DNA from 4 places in the Kitasatospora sp. NPDC059646 genome. Region 2 is predicted to be linked to each of the others. Evidence: riboswitches for the same ligand, from Rfam matches in the RefSeq annotation. Region 2 holds a riboswitch; each other region holds the start of a gene.
The links. Region 2 has a riboswitch for cobalamin ahead of ACFV1L_RS33180 (HoxN/HupN/NixA family nickel/cobalt transporter). Riboswitches for the same ligand answer to the same signal wherever they lie in the genome.
Positions count from the first base shown of each region.

Region 1: it holds a riboswitch for cobalamin, as region 2 does, so the genes downstream of both, ACFV1L_RS00920 (acyl-CoA thioesterase) here and ACFV1L_RS33180 (HoxN/HupN/NixA family nickel/cobalt transporter) in region 2, are expected to answer to the same signal.
Region 3: it holds a riboswitch for cobalamin, as region 2 does, so the genes downstream of both, ACFV1L_RS12635 (cobalamin biosynthesis protein) here and ACFV1L_RS33180 (HoxN/HupN/NixA family nickel/cobalt transporter) in region 2, are expected to answer to the same signal.
Region 4: it holds a riboswitch for cobalamin, as region 2 does, so the genes downstream of both, cobN (cobaltochelatase subunit CobN) here and ACFV1L_RS33180 (HoxN/HupN/NixA family nickel/cobalt transporter) in region 2, are expected to answer to the same signal.

Region 1 is NZ_JBHWDS010000001.1:202,430-206,430, forward strand. Features, by position in the region: gene ACFV1L_RS00915 (putative Ig domain-containing protein) at 1-809, opposite strand, end outside; gene ACFV1L_RS00920 (acyl-CoA thioesterase) at 1,027-1,476, opposite strand; cobalamin riboswitch at 1,540-1,684, opposite strand; gene ACFV1L_RS00925 (YncE family protein) at 2,101-3,402, shown strand; gene ACFV1L_RS00930 (sulfurtransferase TusA family protein) at 3,407-3,697, opposite strand; gene ACFV1L_RS00935 (MFS transporter) at 3,694-4,001, opposite strand, start outside.
Region 2 is NZ_JBHWDS010000071.1:10,762-14,762, reverse strand. Features, by position in the region: gene ACFV1L_RS33185 (EamA family transporter) at 1-688, shown strand, start outside; gene ACFV1L_RS33180 (HoxN/HupN/NixA family nickel/cobalt transporter) at 729-1,868, opposite strand; cobalamin riboswitch at 1,866-2,060, opposite strand; gene ACFV1L_RS33175 (DUF6445 family protein) at 2,187-2,879, opposite strand; gene ACFV1L_RS33170 (Fpg/Nei family DNA glycosylase) at 2,964-3,770, opposite strand.
Region 3 is NZ_JBHWDS010000014.1:73,957-77,957, reverse strand. Features, by position in the region: gene ACFV1L_RS12640 (alpha/beta fold hydrolase) at 267-1,379, opposite strand; cobalamin riboswitch at 2,240-2,387, shown strand; gene ACFV1L_RS12635 (cobalamin biosynthesis protein) at 2,419-3,357, shown strand; gene ACFV1L_RS12630 (cobyric acid synthase) at 3,788-4,001, shown strand, end outside.
Region 4 is NZ_JBHWDS010000001.1:274,288-278,288, forward strand. Features, by position in the region: gene ACFV1L_RS01245 (precorrin-8X methylmutase) at 1-196, opposite strand, end outside; gene ACFV1L_RS01250 (hypothetical protein) at 193-1,554, opposite strand; cobalamin riboswitch at 1,737-1,875, shown strand; gene cobN (cobaltochelatase subunit CobN) at 2,045-4,001, shown strand, end outside.

The DNA.
Region 1 (4,001 bases), on a different contig from region 2:
GTCGAGGTGGCGAACGCCGCGCCGGTGTTGCCGCTGTACCCGGTGCGGTAGACCAGGCCCTTGACGTTGGGGTTGTCGGCGGGCTTGAGGGTGAAGGTGGTGCCGTTGCGGATGATCGAGCCGGTGACCTTGCCGAAGGAGCCGTTCAGCACCGGGTCGGTGGCGTCGGTGATCGCCCGCGGGTTGTCGGTGGTGATGTTCAGCAGGTCGACGGAGAAGCCGAACGGGTCGGTGTTGTCGACGCTGTTGGTGGTCAGCAGGTCGTTGATGATGGCCGGGGAGTCCCAGCCGTCGTTGTTGCGGTCGCTGACGGTGTGGTCGGAGATCAGGAACAGGCCGCCGCCGTTCTGGACGAACTTCATCACGGCGGTCTTCTCGGCGTCGCTGAGCCGCACGTTGGGCTCGGGCAGCACGAACTCGTCGAAGTTGGCGAGGTCGAGCGCGCCACCGGTGCCGTAGGTGATGGTGTTGCCGGCCGGCAGGGTCTTCAGGCTGTAGTTGCCGGTCTTCTGCAGGGCCACGCCCCAGGCGGAGATGGCGCCGGTCCAGCTGGTCTCGCCGGTGGGGTTGGCGTTCTGCGCCAGCGGGTCGGGCTGGCTGGTGGAGATGATCCAGTCCGCGTTGCCCGCGGTCTCCGCCTTGGAGTTGTCGAAGAGCACCCGCTTGGGGGTGGCGGCGGCGGCCGCGGCGGTGGTGGTCTTGGGGGTGGCGGCGGTGGCGTGCTGCGGGACGGCGCTCGCTCCGGCTGCGGCCACCAGGGCGGCGGCGGTGAGGGCCAGCGGGCGGGCGGCCTTCCACGTTCTGATCATCTGTCAATCTCCTCGAACCACAGGAACCATGGGGTGCGCTACGCGCGTAGGCGGGCACACGCTGCCATGGTGGGGTAAGCGGAGCTTGAACGGAACATGTCGATCTCACGCCGCCGCAAATGCGGCGGTTTGTTCGACGTGAGAGTGATCACGTAGACCGCAGGCCCCGGAGCACCGAAGGGGATCGGCGCTCCGGGGCCCGGACGGTGACAGGACGTCAGGCGGTCGCGGCAGGCTCCGCCGGGAGCAGCGCCGGGACCGGCCGCGGGCGGCTGTCGGCGTCGACGGCGACGAAGGTGAGCCGCGCGGTGGCGACCTCGGTGACCGGGCCGGCGGCGGCGTTCCAGCGCTGCGCGGTGACGCTGACCCGGACGGTCATCGAGGTACGGCCGGCCCGTTCGAGCTCGGCGTGCGCGGTGAGCAGGTCGCCGGCCCGGACGGGGGCGAGGAAGGACATGCCGTCCACCGCGGCCGTGACGGCCGGGCCCTCGGCGTGCCGGGCGGCGGCCGCGCCGGCGGCGTCGTCGATGAGCTTCATCACCACGCCGCCGTGGATGGTGCCGTACAGGTTGGTGTCGTGCTCGCTCATGATGTGCGCGAGCGTGACCTCGGACGCCTCCGCGGGCTTGGCGGCGGTCATCACGGGTGTCGCGGTCTGGTCTGCCACGTCAACTCTCCTTCGCGAGTTGCGACTCGGGCCGCGGCGCCGGTGGGCGCTGCGGGCGGCGGCAGGTCTTCGGACTCGCGGGCCCTCTCCCGTGGGGGGCTTCCTACTGGCCGTCGCTTCCCGGGCCGGTCGGGCCCAGTGCGTGTGACGGCGGTCGTTCCCGCTCACCGCTGCGAGGCAGTCCTGGACTCGCACCAGGTTCCCTCTTGCGACGCGCCCGGCCTGGTCGGACGGGGGCGAACCGCTGCCCGACCAGCCTATATCCCGTTCCGAGGTGCTCCTGACGGCGGTCGGCGGGGCGGGTCGGCGACGCTCCGGCGGCGGGGCGCGCGGGTCGTCCCGGCCGAGGACGCCGACGCGGCGCCGCCGGAGGCGACGGCCGCGGCCGTCGCCTCCGGGAGCTGCGGCGCGGACCGGTCCGCCGCCCGGGGCGGCCTCGGGCGGCGGGACCGCCGGCCACCACCCGCGTGGACCTCAACTCCCGCTTCCACGGCCCCAGTTCGCTCCCGATGTCTTGTCAGCCCCGGCCCACCTCCCTACTGTCGAGTAACGCCCGCGCCACGGCGCGTCCCGGCGCCGGTCTCCGGGCGTTCCCCCTTGGCCTGTCCGCGTGAAGGAGCCGTGATGTCCCGTTCCCCGTTCCGGCGCTCTCGACGTGCGAGTCGCCTCGCAGGCGTCGCGGCGGTGTGTGTCCTGGCGGTGTCCGGTCCGGGCGCGGTGGCCCGGGCGGGTGCGGCCGCCCCGGACGCGGCGGCCGCGTCGACCCCCGCGGCCGACGGTCTGCGGGAGGTGCTGTTCGTCGGCAACAACTGGGACGGCACGGCGGACGCGGTGACCTCGCGCGGGGCGCTGGCGCGGGTGGGCCGGGTCAACGTCGTCCCGGACAAGGACCAGCGGCTGGCCGAGATCGCCCTGAACCCGGTGAAGCTGGCCTACTTCCTGGGCGTGCGGCTGGGCCCCGGGGAGGGCCACGACCAGTTCGTCGACGACATGTACACCACGCCGGACGGCTCCGCGCTGGTGGTCTCGCGGCCGAGCTTCGCCGACGTGGTCTCGGTCGATCTGGCCACGGGTCGGATCAACTGGCGTTTCCCGGTGGACGGCTACCGCTCCGACCACATGGCGCTGTCGCCGGACGGCACCCGGGTGGTGGTCTCCGCGTCCACCGCGAACACCGTGCAGGTGCTGGACATCGCCACCGGCCGGCTGCTCGGCTCGTTCGCCGCCGGCGACAAGCCGCACGAGAACCTGTACACGGACGGCGGCCGGCAGATCTGGAACATGTCGATCGGCGAGGTCACCACCGCCCTGGACGCGCCGTGGCTGGACTGGACGAAGGGCGACCGGCACATCACGGTCGTCGACGCCGACACCTTCCGGACGGTGCGCACCATCGACATGCGCCAGCGGCTGGACGCCGTCGGCCGCTCCGACCTGTCCAACGCGGTGCGGCCGGCGGTGTTCGCCCCGGACGGCGGGACGCTGTACTTCCAGGTCTCCTTCTTCAACGGGTTCGTGGAGTACGACGTGGCGAGCGACCGGATCACCCGCGTCAAGACGCTGCCGAAGAATCCCGCGACCAGCGAGGACCGCACCACCTGGGTCAACGACTCGCGCCACCACGGCCTGTCGATGAGCCCGGACGGCGGCCGGCTCTGCGTCGCGGGCACGATGGACGACTACGCCACGGTGGTGGACCGGGCGACCCTCCAGGAGGGGCCGCTGGTGCCGGCGTCCAAGCCGTACTGGGCGACGGTCAGCGGCGACGGGAAGTCCTGCATCATCTCGGAGAGCGGCGCCGACCGGGTCACCGTCATCGACTTCGCCACCGGGCTGCCCACGTCGGGGGTCGACGTCGGCGACCACCCGCAGCGGGTCCGCCTCGGCCACGTCCCGGCGGGCTGGAGCGGCCCCGCCGCGGGCTGACCCGTCAGCCGTCCGCGCGGTGCCAGGGGGCGTCGGCGCGGGTGGGGGCCGGGTCGGCGGCCAGGCGCAGCGCGTAGGTCTGGTCGTCGACCGGGCCGAGGTACCGGTGGCCGGTGAGGTGGCACCAGGCGGGGAGGTCGAGCGGCGCGGCGGGGTCGGTGGCCAGCACGTGCACCAGGGTGTCGGCGGGGGCGTCGGCGACGGCCGCGCGCAGGCGCAGCAGCAGGGCGACGCAGAGCAGTCCGCGGCCGTCGACGGTGAGTCCGGGCGTCCCGGGGCACTGAGGGGCCGTCACCGCCGGCTCCGGGTGGCAGCGGTGGCGAGGGCGGGCAGGACCAGCAGGGCGAGCAGGCCGGCGCCGAGGGCGAGGACGGAGTAGCCGGCCCGGTCGGCGACGACGCCGGAGGCCAGGCCGCCGGTGGCGCCGGCGATCGCGATGGCGACGTCCACGCTGCCCTGGGTCCTGGCGCGGCGGTCCAGCGGGACGGCATCGGTGAGGAGTGCGGTGCCGGCGACCAGGCCGAAGTTCCAGCCGAGGCCGAGCAGGACGAGCGCGAGGGCGAGCAGCGGGACGGAGCGGGCGGGGGCAGCGGCGGCGA
Region 2 (4,001 bases):
CTGGGCGGACGCCGGGCCCGCGCTCTGGTACGCCGTCGCGGCCGGGGTGATCGGGCCGTTCGCACTGCTCGCCTTCTACCGGGCGCTGGCGCTCGGGCCGATGGGCGTGGTCTCGCCGCTGGCCACCGTCGGCGTGCTGGTGCCGATCGGTGTCGGACTGTTCCTCGGCGAGCGGCCCGCAGCCGTCCAGGGCCTGGGCATCGTGGTGGCGGTCGCCGGCGTCGCGCTGGCGGGCGGCCCGCAGCGCGGCGGGCCGGCGGTGAGCCGCCGGGTGCTGGTGCTCACGCTGTCCGCCGCGTTCGCGTTCGGCGCGGTGCTCGCGCTGATCGCGCACGCCAGCGCCGGCGGCGGCCTGCTGCTGACGCTGTGCGTGCAGCGGCTGACCAACGCCGCCGTCGGCATCGGCATGCTGGCCGCCGCGGCCCGCCGGGAGCCGCTCGGGCTGCGCGGCGCGGCCCGCTCGCTGCCCGCGCTGACCGCGGTCGGCGTCGCCGACGTGGCCGCCAACGGCCTGTACGCCGCCGCCACCCACCTGGGCTCGGTGGCGGTGGCGGCCGTCCTCGCGTCGCTCTACCCGGTGGTCACGGCGCTGATGGCGCGCGGCCTGCTCAAGGAGCGGCTGCTGCGGATCCAGGTGGTCGGCGCCGGCCTGGCGGTGGCCGGAACGCTGATCCTGGCGGCCGGTTGACGCGGCGTCGGGCCGCGCCGGTACCGGCCGCCGTTCCGGCTCAGGCCCCGGCGAACGCCTTGGAGCGGCGGGCGATCCGCCAGTAGGCGATCGCCGCCGCCCAGACCACCACGAACAGGCCGACGATCACGAAGCCCACGTTGTCCAGGCCGAGCCCGGCGATCCAGCCGGAGACCGGGTCGTCCAGGCCGAGCTTGTCGTGCAGGACGGCGACCAGCTCGATGGTGCCGATCACGAACGCCACCGCGATCGACAGCCCCGTGATCGTCAGGTTGTAGTACACCTTGCGGACCGGGTTGGAGAACGCCCACTGGTAGGCGAAGTTCATGAACGTGCCGTCCAGGGTGTCGAACAGGCTCATCCCCGCGGCGAACAGCAGCGGCAGGCAGACGATCGCGTACCAGGGCAGGCCCGACGCCGCGCCCGAGCCCGCCATCACCATCAGGGTGACCTCGGTGGCCGTGTCGAAGCCCAGGCCCAGCACCATGCCCACCGGGAACATCTGGCCCGGCCGGGTGATCGAACGGGTCGCCCGGCTCAGGATCCGGGCCAGGAAGCCCCGGGAGTCCAGGTGCTTCTCCAGCTCGGCCTCGTCGTACTCCCCGGCCCGCATCGCCCGGAACACCCGCAGGATGCCCAGCAGCGCCACCAGGTTGAGCGCCGCGATCAGGTACAGGAACGCACCGGACGCGGTGGTGCCGATGGTGCCCAGCACCTGATGGGTCGTCGAGTCCTCGTCCATCAGGGTGCCCGCCAGTGCGGCGCCGCCGGCCACCAGCCCGGCCATCACCACCACCATCGAGGAGTGCCCGAGGGCGAACCAGAAGCCCACCGAGACCGGACGGCGGCCGTCCGCCATCAGCTTGCGGGTGGTGTTGTCGATCACCGCGATGTGGTCGGCGTCGAAGGCATGGCGCATGCCCAGGGTGTAGGCGGTGACGCCCAGCCCCACACCGAACACCTGGGTGCCGACCTGGTACTTCTCCGGCACCACCAGGAACAGCAGGGTTCCGAACGCGGCCACGTGCAGGGCCAGGATCACCGCCATCAGGCCGGCGGTGCGCACGGTGTCCTCGCGTCGCCAGCGGAAGGACGGCAGGGGGGAGCCCGGAACGTTTCCGGGCACGGTCGAATCGGACGCGGTCATCCGCGCATCACGCTCCAGCACCTCGTGGATCACTTCGTGAGATGCCGTGGCCGGTCTCCTGGCTGACGGGGTGTTCGGCGTCGGCGCCCGGCCTTCCCGGCCGCGGGGCCAGTGGCACGAGGTGGGAGCCGACGACTCCCCGATCACAGTGGCGAGGGCCGCTCCGGACTCCTGTGACGAGCACAGTGCACCGGCTTCCCGAACACCACGGCCCGACCACCGTAGAACCGGCGGCCGGACAGCGGCAAGGGCGGGCGCACGCGCCGCCGGGTGTCGAAGATCACTCGGGCCTCGCCGCAGGCCCGGATTGCCGCCCCGATTCGGCTGTCATCAGGGCTACTTGACGCTGCGTCAGGCCATCCAGAAGAAGACGCAGGTCATCCGCTTCTCCTCCAGCGTCGCGCCGTAGTACTCGGTGGCGGTGTGCATCAGGTTCGCGGTGTACAGCAGCAGCCGGTTGTACCGGTGCGGCACGGCCAGGTCCTCGGTGAACGAGTCCGGCGGGACGAAGCGGGTACCGAGCGCGTCGACCAGGTTGTTGTGCGGGGCGACCACCGTGTTCCCGCCGAGCCGGCCGCCCGGCAGGCTCTGCCGGTAGAAGCTGGTCCCGCACCGCTTGGGGACGTTCGGGTTCAGGTACAGCACGGCGGCGTACCGGCACAGCGACCGCGAATCGGTGTGCGGGCGCGGCTCGCACTCCCCCGCCCCCACCACCTGCACGCAGTTGTGGTTGAACGTGCCGCCCTCGGCCTCGCCCAGCGCCCAGATCCGCGGCACCTGCACGGTCTCCCGCACCAGCTTCTCGACGTGCGCCAACTCGTCCGGCTCCAGGCCGGGCATCGCCCGCAGCCCGGGCCACGACTCCGGCTTGTGCGGGTAGCCCTCGTCCCAGTCGGTCCGGGCCAGGTGCCGGGCGCGCACCGCGTCCGGGTCCGGAAGCACGTCGTCCAGCACCCAGTAGTCGCGCCCCTTGGTGGGCTTGCGGTACGGCAGGACCGGCAGGGCGGGGGCCGGGCGGTAGCCCCGGAACGGTTGTGCGGACATGGACCCGACAATAGGAGCGCGTTCCGGGACCCTCGACCAAGACCCGGTCAACCTTGCGTCAAGGCTTCCCGTGGTGACGGAGCGTCAGGACTGCTGGCAGCGCGGACACCAGAACAGGTTCCGGGCCGCCAACTCCTCCGTGCGCACCGGGGTTTCGCACACCAGGCAGGGCTGGTCCTGCCGCCGGTACACGTACACCTCGCCACCGTGGTCGTCCACCCGCGGCGGCCGCCCCATCGCCTCCGGCGTGTGCTCCGGCCGGACCGTGTCGATCCGCCCCGCCGCGACGCCGTCGTGCATCAGCGCCACCAGATCCGCCCAGATCGCGTCCCACTCCGCCCGGCTCACGTCCCGGCCGGCCCGGTGCGGACTGATCCCCAGCCGGAACAGCACCTCCGCGCGGTACACGTTGCCGACACCCGCCAGGACCTTCTGATCCATCAGCAGCGCGGCCACCGACGTCCCGCTCCGCGAGATCCGCTGCCACGCGGCGTCCCCGGCCTCGCCCGGCCGCAACGGGTCCGGCCCCAGCCGGCGGTGCAGCGCCGCCTTCTCCCCCGGCGTCAGCACCTCGCACGCCGTCGGACCCCGCAGATCGGCGTAGCCCTCGTCGTTCGCCATCCGCAACCGGACCTGACCGACCGGCTCCGGGGCCTCCCCCACCCCGAACTCGTACTTGCCGTACAACCCCAGGTGCACGTGCAGCCAGTCGTCCCCGAACCCCAGGAACAGGTGCTTCCCGTGCGCCTCCGCGACCTCCAGCACCCGCCCGTCCAGCAGCGCGGCCCCCTCCGCGAAGCGCCCCTGCGGCGACGAGACCCGCACGGGCCGCCCCCCGAACCGCTCCCCGTTCAGCCCCGCCAACCGATGCACCACATGCCCCTCGGGCACCCGCGTCAACTCCTCGTCCGATCCGACCCGACACACCCCATTCTCCCAGCCCGCACCGACACGTCTCCGGCACCGGCCGACCAGCGGAAGACCCCGTCGAACGGAACCCGGACACACCCGAGCCCCACCCGTCGAAAGCCCCGCGCAGCCGAGGGCGGCGCAGCGAGAAACAGGCGCAGCCAAGCCCCGCGCAGCGGAGAAGCCCGCGCAGCCAAGCCCCGCGCAGCGGAG
Region 3 (4,001 bases), on a different contig from region 2:
CGGCGGGGCGGGTGCGGGGCATCACGGTCGCGCGGGTTCCGAGACGTCACGCCGTGCAGTCTTCCCCTTGCACGGGCCTTCTGTCACATCGACTGCCGGGCTGTCTCGGCGCATTGTCCGAACCGTTCGAACGGCGGCCGGACAAGCCGTGTCAAAGCGGGACGAACCACTCCACTTCCCGTCATGGACATGTCGCAGAGTGTCACCGTCCCGGGATGAGGACGCGGCGGACCCGGTTCCGGTTCCCCCGTGCGGCCGCCGGACGCTCACAGCAGCGGGGTCAGGAAGCGCCGCAGCGCCTCGGTGTACCCGGCCGGATCGGCGTTCCACAGCGCCGCGTGCTCGGCCTGTGGCACCGGGTGCAGGCTGACCAGGTCCTCCCGCTCCGCCGCGAGCCTCCGGGCGGCCGCCCACGGCGTGATCGGGTCGTCCGGGCTCTGCAGCAGCAGCGTCGGCGCGGGCAGGTCGGCGCCGGACGCGATCCGGGCGAAGTCGGCCAGGTCCACGCCGGTGCGGCCCTGCGCGGCGAGCGTACCCAGCTCCGCCAGCACCGGGGACGCGCCGCCGCGGGCCGCCGCCCGCCGCACCGACTCCGACCAGTCCAGCACCGGGGAGTCCAGCACCAGCCCCGCGATCCGCTCCCGCCGGGCCGAACGGGCCGCCGTCTGGAGCGCGATGGTCGCGCCCATCGACCAGCCGCACAGCACGACCCGGCCCGCGCCGTGGTCGAGCGCCGCCCCGATCGCCGCGTCCACGTCGTGCCACTCGGTCTCGCCGAAGTGCCCCAGCCCGTCCGGCGACGCCGGGGCGCCGGCATCGCCCCGGTAGGTGATCGTCAGCGTGGGCAGCCGCAGTGCGTGCAGCAGCGGCAGCACCGGCAGCGCCTGCGAACGGTCCGCCGCCGCGCCGTGGACCAGCACCACACAGGTGCCGCGCATCCCCGTCGTCCGCCAGGCCGGGAACGCCCCGAGGTCGCCGGGGACGGCGGTGTCCGTGAAGTCCAGACCGAGAGCGGAGCGCGGATCCCCGATCAGCACCCGCGGGGTCAGCCGGACCTCCGTACCCACGGCGAGGGTGCCGTGCTCGGCCCGCTCCAGCCGCCTGGTCACCCGCCCGCCGCCCCTGCCGAGCACCTCCCCCACCACCGCGTGGCCGCCCCCGTCCCACTCCAGCGCGTAGTGCCCCCGGCGGACGGTGTCCGCGGTCGCCGTCAGCGTCACCCGCCCCGGCCCCAGCTCGTGCACCGTCACCGCCTGCGGCGGCGTGGCCGCGGACGGCTGCACCACCCGGTCCGACACCTTCCGGCCGAGCAGCAGGAACGCCCCCGCTCCGGCCCCTGCGGCGGCTGCTGCGACAACGGCGGCGGTTCCCCAACGCATGGCGGTCTCCCGAGTGCTGACGGTCCAGTACCTCCAGTGCACCCGCCCCGGGGCCACTCGGCGAATCGGCGCGCTTTCACGGCTGGGCCATACGGTGCTCCGACGGCGACCTTCGGATCGGGTTCCGCACTGCTGCGAAGGGTGGGAGCAGCACGAAAGCCCACCGGCGCGACGGAAGTGTCCGCCTGTACGGCAACGAACCGCCGTCGGTCGACGCCCCGGAGGAGGTTGCCCGAACGGCGATCCTGCACGGGCCTCCGACCTCGCCCGGCGATTCCGGAGGAGGGGTGGATCCGCAGCGCAGTGGGAATTCAGCACACGAATCGCCGCCCGGGGCGCGACCGTTCCCGAATCCCTGTTTCGGGACAGTCCGGAGACGGCCGCTGCCGATGCCCGAGTCCCTTTCCGAAGGCTCTCCAAGTCCGTCGATCAGCACGGTGTCGAGGCCGGGGAGAACGGTGTCCGACTGTCCGCCGAGGGCGTGCGGCGACTTCGGCAGTTCGGTCACCGGGAGGTCTTCCTCCTCCGGCTGGCCGGAGAAGTGCCGGCGGACGCGGACGCCGAATTGCCGGCCCGCATGCTCGAACGATTCCGCCAGTTCCGGGGGGCGCGCTGCCCGCCTGCTCGAATCACCAGGAGCTTTCGTCTCCGGGCTGGCGCGCCGTCAGTGCACCCCTGACGCCATCCGCGACATTCCACTGCTGCGCGCCCGCTGCCCGCATGTCGGCGCTGTCGTCCCCGCCGGAGGATGATCGTCGATCGGCCGGAGGCGAGCTGGTCGTCCTCGTGCGGTCCCAGTGGGTGGGCCGTCGGGCGGCGACGGTGTGTGACCAAACGCTCCGTCGCGTCGGTTGACTGGCCGGAAGTGGGCGTGGTGGGATCTTCGGGCCAAACGGAGGTAAACAGAGGAAGCCGGTGCGAGTCCGGCGCGGTCCCGCCACTGTGACCGGGAACCCCACGAGGGGTGACCGGAAGTCAGGAGACTCTGGCCTTCGTTCCGTCGATCCAGGGCGCGGACCCTGAGTGAGGACACGACGCCATGCGGGCTGCCCCGTACCTGGTGGGCGCGGTCGCGGGATACCTCGCGGACGCCCGACTGGGCGACCCCCGGCGCGGACACCCCGTCGCCCTGTTCGGCACCGCCGCGACCCGACTGGAGCGCCGGCTCTGGCGCGACCACCGCGGTGCGGGCGCGGCGTACACCGCGATCGCGGTCGGCGCCGTCGCGGGCGGTGCGGCGCTCGCCGCGCGGGCCGTACGGCGTTCGCCCCTGGCCTCGGCGGCGCTGACGGCCGGCGCGACGTTCACCGTCCTCGGCGGGACGTCGCTCTCCCGGGAGGCCCGGACGATCGGACGGTCGCTGGCGGACGGCGATCTGACGGCCGCTCGGGAACGCCTCCCCCACCTGTGCGGCCGCGACCCGTCCGGGCTGGACGAGCAGCAGATCGCGCGGGCCGTGGTGGAGTCCGTCGCGGAGAACACCGCCGACGCCGTCGTCAACGCGCTGGTGTGGGGCGGCATCGCGGGCACGCCCGGGCTGCTGGCGTTCCGGGCGGTGAACACGCTGGACGCGATGGTGGGGCACAAGTCCGCCCGCCACCGTCGCTTCGGCTGGGCCTCCGCCCGCCTGGACGACGTCGCCGGGTGGCCCGGCGCGCGGCTCACCGCACTGCTGACGGTCGCCGCGTCCGACTCCCCGTCGCGGGCCTGGCGGGTCTGGCGGCGGGACGGCTCCGCCCATCCCAGCCCGAACGCCGGCCAGGCCGAGGCGGCCTTCGCCGGTGCGCTGGGCGTCCAACTGGGCGGCACCCTCCGCTACGGCGACCGCGTCGAACACCGGCCCGTCCTCGGCGCGGGCCAACCCCCCGTGGCCGTCCCCGACATCGAGCGGGCCTGCCGACTCTCCCGCCGCGTCGGCCTCCTCGCCCTGGCCGCCACCGCCGGCGCACGGTTCGCAGCCGCCGCGTGGCGCAAGTGACCGCGACGCAGGGTGGCCTGTCGCTGCGACCGGCGACGGGCTGCTTCGGTGGGCTCGCCACCGCGACGCGCAGCGAGACGGCCGCGGGCGGGCGGAAGGTGCAAGTGGCTGTGCGGTGCCGGGGTTTCGGTGTTGGGTCCTCTGCCTCGCGCAGTCGCCCCTGGCGCTCGCGGGAGCGGGCGGCCGCACAGGCGGCGGGTGCCTTCGGCATGCGCGGCGCAATGGCCGCGGGCGGGCGGAAGGTGCAAGTGGCTGTGCGGCGCCGGGGTTTCGGGGTTGGGTCTTCCGCCTCGCGCAGTCGCCCCTGGTGCTCGCGGGGGCGGGCGGCCGCGGAGCAGGTGGGCGGGGCTTGCGGTTCGGGGCGGTCGTGGCGGGGCTTGGCGGCTGCCGGTTGGGTTCTTGTTTCTCGGTTCTTCGGAGGAGGTCGTCCGTGAGTGGGGCGTTGTTGGTGGCCGGGACGACTTCGGATGCCGGGAAGAGTGTGGTGACGGCGGGGATCTGCCGGTGGCTGTTGCGGAAGGGGGTGAGGGTGGCGCCGTTCAAGGCGCAGAACATGTCGTTGAATTCGTTCGTGACGGCCGATGGGGCGGAGATCGGGCGGGCGCAGGCGATGCAGGCGCAGGCGGCGGGGGTGGAGCCGGAGG
Region 4 (4,001 bases), on a different contig from region 2:
GGGCGCGGCGGGCGTCGGCGACCACGTTCGGCGACCAGAGCAGGTCCTCGACCAGGTCGGTCATGCCGCAGGCGTGGATCATCCGGACCGCGACCTGGGCGACGTCGGCGGGCAGCGCGGCGAGGTCGGCCTCGGCGCGGATGGTGGCGAAGGACTGGCGGTAGATGGCTGCGCCGTCCTTCTCGTAGTCGATCATGTGGTCCTCCGCCATTCGGCATTGCGCGCCTCGGCGACTGCCTCGGCCGTCTCGTATTCGCTGGTGGTGTCGTACGCGCGGGTGGTGGGCCGCACGGTGGTCGTCCCGTGCGCGCCGGTGCTGCCCGGGTCGGCCCGGGTGGTCTCGCGGCCCGGGCCCTCGACGGTGATGCGGTGCCCGGTGGCGGTGGCCAGCACGTCGACCCAGCGTCCGGCGGGGTGTCCGCAGCGGCGTTCGCAGCCGGACCAGTGCACGGGCAGGCCCTCGGCGGGGACGGCGGCGATCGCACGGGCCGCCTGCGCGCGGACGTCGGCAAGCGCTTTCCCGCAACCCGGCTGCCCGGTGCAGGCGGTGACGCCCTCCCAGGGGCCGCCGGACTCGGTCCGGAAGCCCGCGGCGGCGAGCCGCGGCAGCCACTCGGGCCCGGCGCCGGGCACCACGGCGCCGCGCCACGGGGTGAGCCGCACACTCGGTGCGCCGTCCGGGCCGAGGGCCTCCGCGAGCAGTCGCCACTGGCCGCTGCCGGCCCGCCCGAACCGCAGCCCGACCGAGACGGCACCGGCCGTTACAGCGCCGGCCGCCCTCGCACCACCGGACCCCGCGTCACCGGACACCGGGCCGCCGGGGACGACCCCCAGCGGGGGCCGCTCACCGGCGAATCCCGGCAGCGGCACGTCCCCTTCCGGCAGTTCGTCCTGCACTTCGCGCAGGTGCCAGGCGCGTCCGGCGGCCAGGTCGAGGAAGTGCCGGGCGGCGTCGAGCGCGGCGGGCACGGGGTGGTCGACGGCGGTGGCGCGGCGGGCGCGGCCGAGGCGCAGCAGGGCGCGCCCGCCGCCGACTGCGATCAAGGTCACATCGGCGTTGAGGGCGGCGGTGTCGCCGCGCCCGTCGTCGAGGGCGAACAGGAACTTGCCGGAGAGCCGGGCGGCCCACGGCGCGGCGCACAGCGCGGCGTCCAACTCCCTCACCCAGCCGGGTAGATCGACGTCGGTCCGGCCGCGTCCGTCGAGGCCGGCCAGCGGGGAGGCGACGATGTTGCGGACGCGTTCGTGGGTGTCGGACGGCAACAGGTCGACGGCGCGCAGCCGTTCGGCGAGTTCGGCGGCGCAGTGCTCGCGCAGGCCGCGCAGCTGGAGGTTGCCGCGGGAGGTGATCTCGACCTCGCCGTCGCCGAGGTCGTCCGCCGCGTCGGCCAGGACAAGGATCTGACGGCGCGTCAGATGGCCGCCGGGGAGCCGGAGTCGGGCGAGGTGGCCGTCTTCGGCGGGGTGCAGGCGGAGCGCGCCGGGGCAGGCGTCGGCGCGGCCTCGGTCGGGCCCGACGGAGGGTGCCTCGGAGGCGTCGGGTGTGGGTGGCATGGCGGCGAGCATACCCATGGCGGCGATTCGCGCCACCGTGCCGATCGCGCCGCGCGGGGCCGGGCGGGGGTGCGATTGCGCAGCTCAGGCCGGTGCCGGCCGGCGCCGTTCGCGGGCCGGGGGCGAATTCGGGTCGGCGGCGCAGGTCACACTCCCCCGACGGCCGATCAACCCGTACGATGCTGGCGGGCACCTCTCGGGGTGTCCGCTGCCAGCGACGGCACAGCGGAGGAAGTCCGGTGAGAATCCGGTGCGGTCCCGCCACTGTGACCGCGGCTCAGTGAGCCGTGGGAGCCAGGAACTCCGGCCGTCCTCCACTGCCCGGGGCGAGGACCCCGAGGAAGGTCCGTGCCATGCGCTGCCGCATGCCCGTTCTCCGGCGGGTGCCCGTGGGCTCCGTTCCCGGCGGGCCGTTCCGCGTCCTCGATCGTTCCTGTGCGCCCATCGCCGTGTTGTCCGCGCTGTTCGAGACGCCCGGGAGGGCTTTCGCATGATCCTGCTGCTGTCCACGTCCGACACGGACCTGCTGAGCGCCCGGGCGTCGAACGGCCCGGTGCCGTTCCGGTGGGGCAACCCGGCGCGCCTGGCCCCCGCGGACCTGCCCGAACTGCTGGACGGCGTCGAGCTGGTGGTCGTGCGGCTGCTGGGCGGCCGGCGGGCCTGGCAGGAGGGGCTGGACGTGCTGCTCGCCGGGCCGCGTCCGGTGGTCGTGCTGACGGGTGAGCAGGCTCCGGACGCGCAGCTGATGGAGCTGTCGACGGTGCCGGCGGGCATCGCGGCGGAGGCGCACGCGTACCTGGCGCACGGCGGCCCGGCGAACCTGGCGGAGCTGGGCGCGTTCCTGTCGGACACGGTGCTGCTGACCGGCCACGGTTTCGCGCCGCCGGCGTCCGCCCCGTCCTGGGGTCCGCTGGAGCGCACCGCCCGCACCTCGGAGGGCCCGTCCGTCGCGGTGCTGTACTACCGGGCGCACCACATGAGCGGCAACACGGCGTTCGTGGAGACGCTCTGCCGGGCGATCGAGGACCGGGGTGCGCAGGCCCGCGCGTACTTCTGCGCCTCGTTGCGCGGCGCGGAGCCGGAGTTGCTGGCGGAGCTGGGCGCGGCCGACGCGATCGTGACGACGGTGCTGGCGGCGGGCGGCACCCGGCCGGCCGACGCGCAGGCCGGCGGTGACGAGGAGGCGTGGGACGCGGGGGCGTTGGCGGCGTTGGACCGGCCGATCCTGCAGGCGCTGTGCCTGACCTGGTCGCGGGCGCAGTGGGAGGGCAGCGACGACGGGCTGTCGCCGCTGGACACGGCGACGCAGGTCGCCGTCCCGGAGTTCGACGGCCGGCTGATCACGGTGCCGTTCTCGTTCAAGGAGGTCGACGAGGACGGGCTGACGGTGTACGCGGCGGACGCGGAGCGGGCGTCGCGGGTGGCGGGGATCGCCGTGCGGCACGCCCGGCTGCGGCACACTCCGGCGTCCGAGCGGCGGCTCGCGCTGATCCTGTCCGCGTACCCGACCAAGCACGCGCGGGTCGGCAACGCGGTCGGCCTGGACACTCCGGCGTCGGCGATGCGGCTGCTGGAGCGGTTGCGCGCGGAGGGCATGGACCTGGGCGACAGTCTGCCGGGACTGCACACGGAAAGCGCTCTCCAGCACGACGGCGACGCGCTGATCCACGCGCTGATCGAGGCGGGCGGCTACGACCAGGCGTGGCTGACGGAGGATCAGCTGGCGCGCAACCCGGTGCGGATCCCGGCCGCGGACTACCGGCGCTGGTACGCGACGCTGCCGGCCGCGCTGCGCGAGCAGGTGGAGGAGCACTGGGGTCCGGCGCCGGGCGAGCTGTACGTGGACCGGTCGCAGAACCCGGACGGGGACCTGGTGCTGGCCGCGCTGCGCTCCGGGAACCTGCTGGTGCTGGTGCAGCCGCCGCGCGGGTTCGGCGAGAACCCGGTGGCGATCTACCACGACCCGGACCTGCCGCCGAGCCACCACTACCTGGCGGCGTACCGCTGGATCGCGGCGGCGCAGGAGGACGGCGGGTTCGGCGCGCACGCGGTGGTGCACCTGGGCAAGCACGGCAACCTGGAGTGGCTGCCGGGCAAGACCGCCGCGCTGTCGGCGGAGTGCGGGCCGGACGCGGCGCTCGGCGACCTGCCGCTGGTGTACCCGTTCCTGGTGAACGACCCGGGCGAGGGCACCCAGGCGAAGCGCCGGGCGCACGCCACGCTGGTCGACCACCTGGTGCCGCCGATGGCGCGCGCCGACTCGTACGGCGACATCGCCCGCCTCGAACAGCTGCTGGACGAGCACTCGAACATCGCGGCGATGGACCCGGCGAAGCTGCCGGCGATCCGCGCGCAGATCTGGACGCTGATCCAGGCCGCCAAGCTGGACCACGACCTGGGCCTGGCGGAGCGGCCGGAGGACGACGGGTTCGACGACTTCCTGCTGC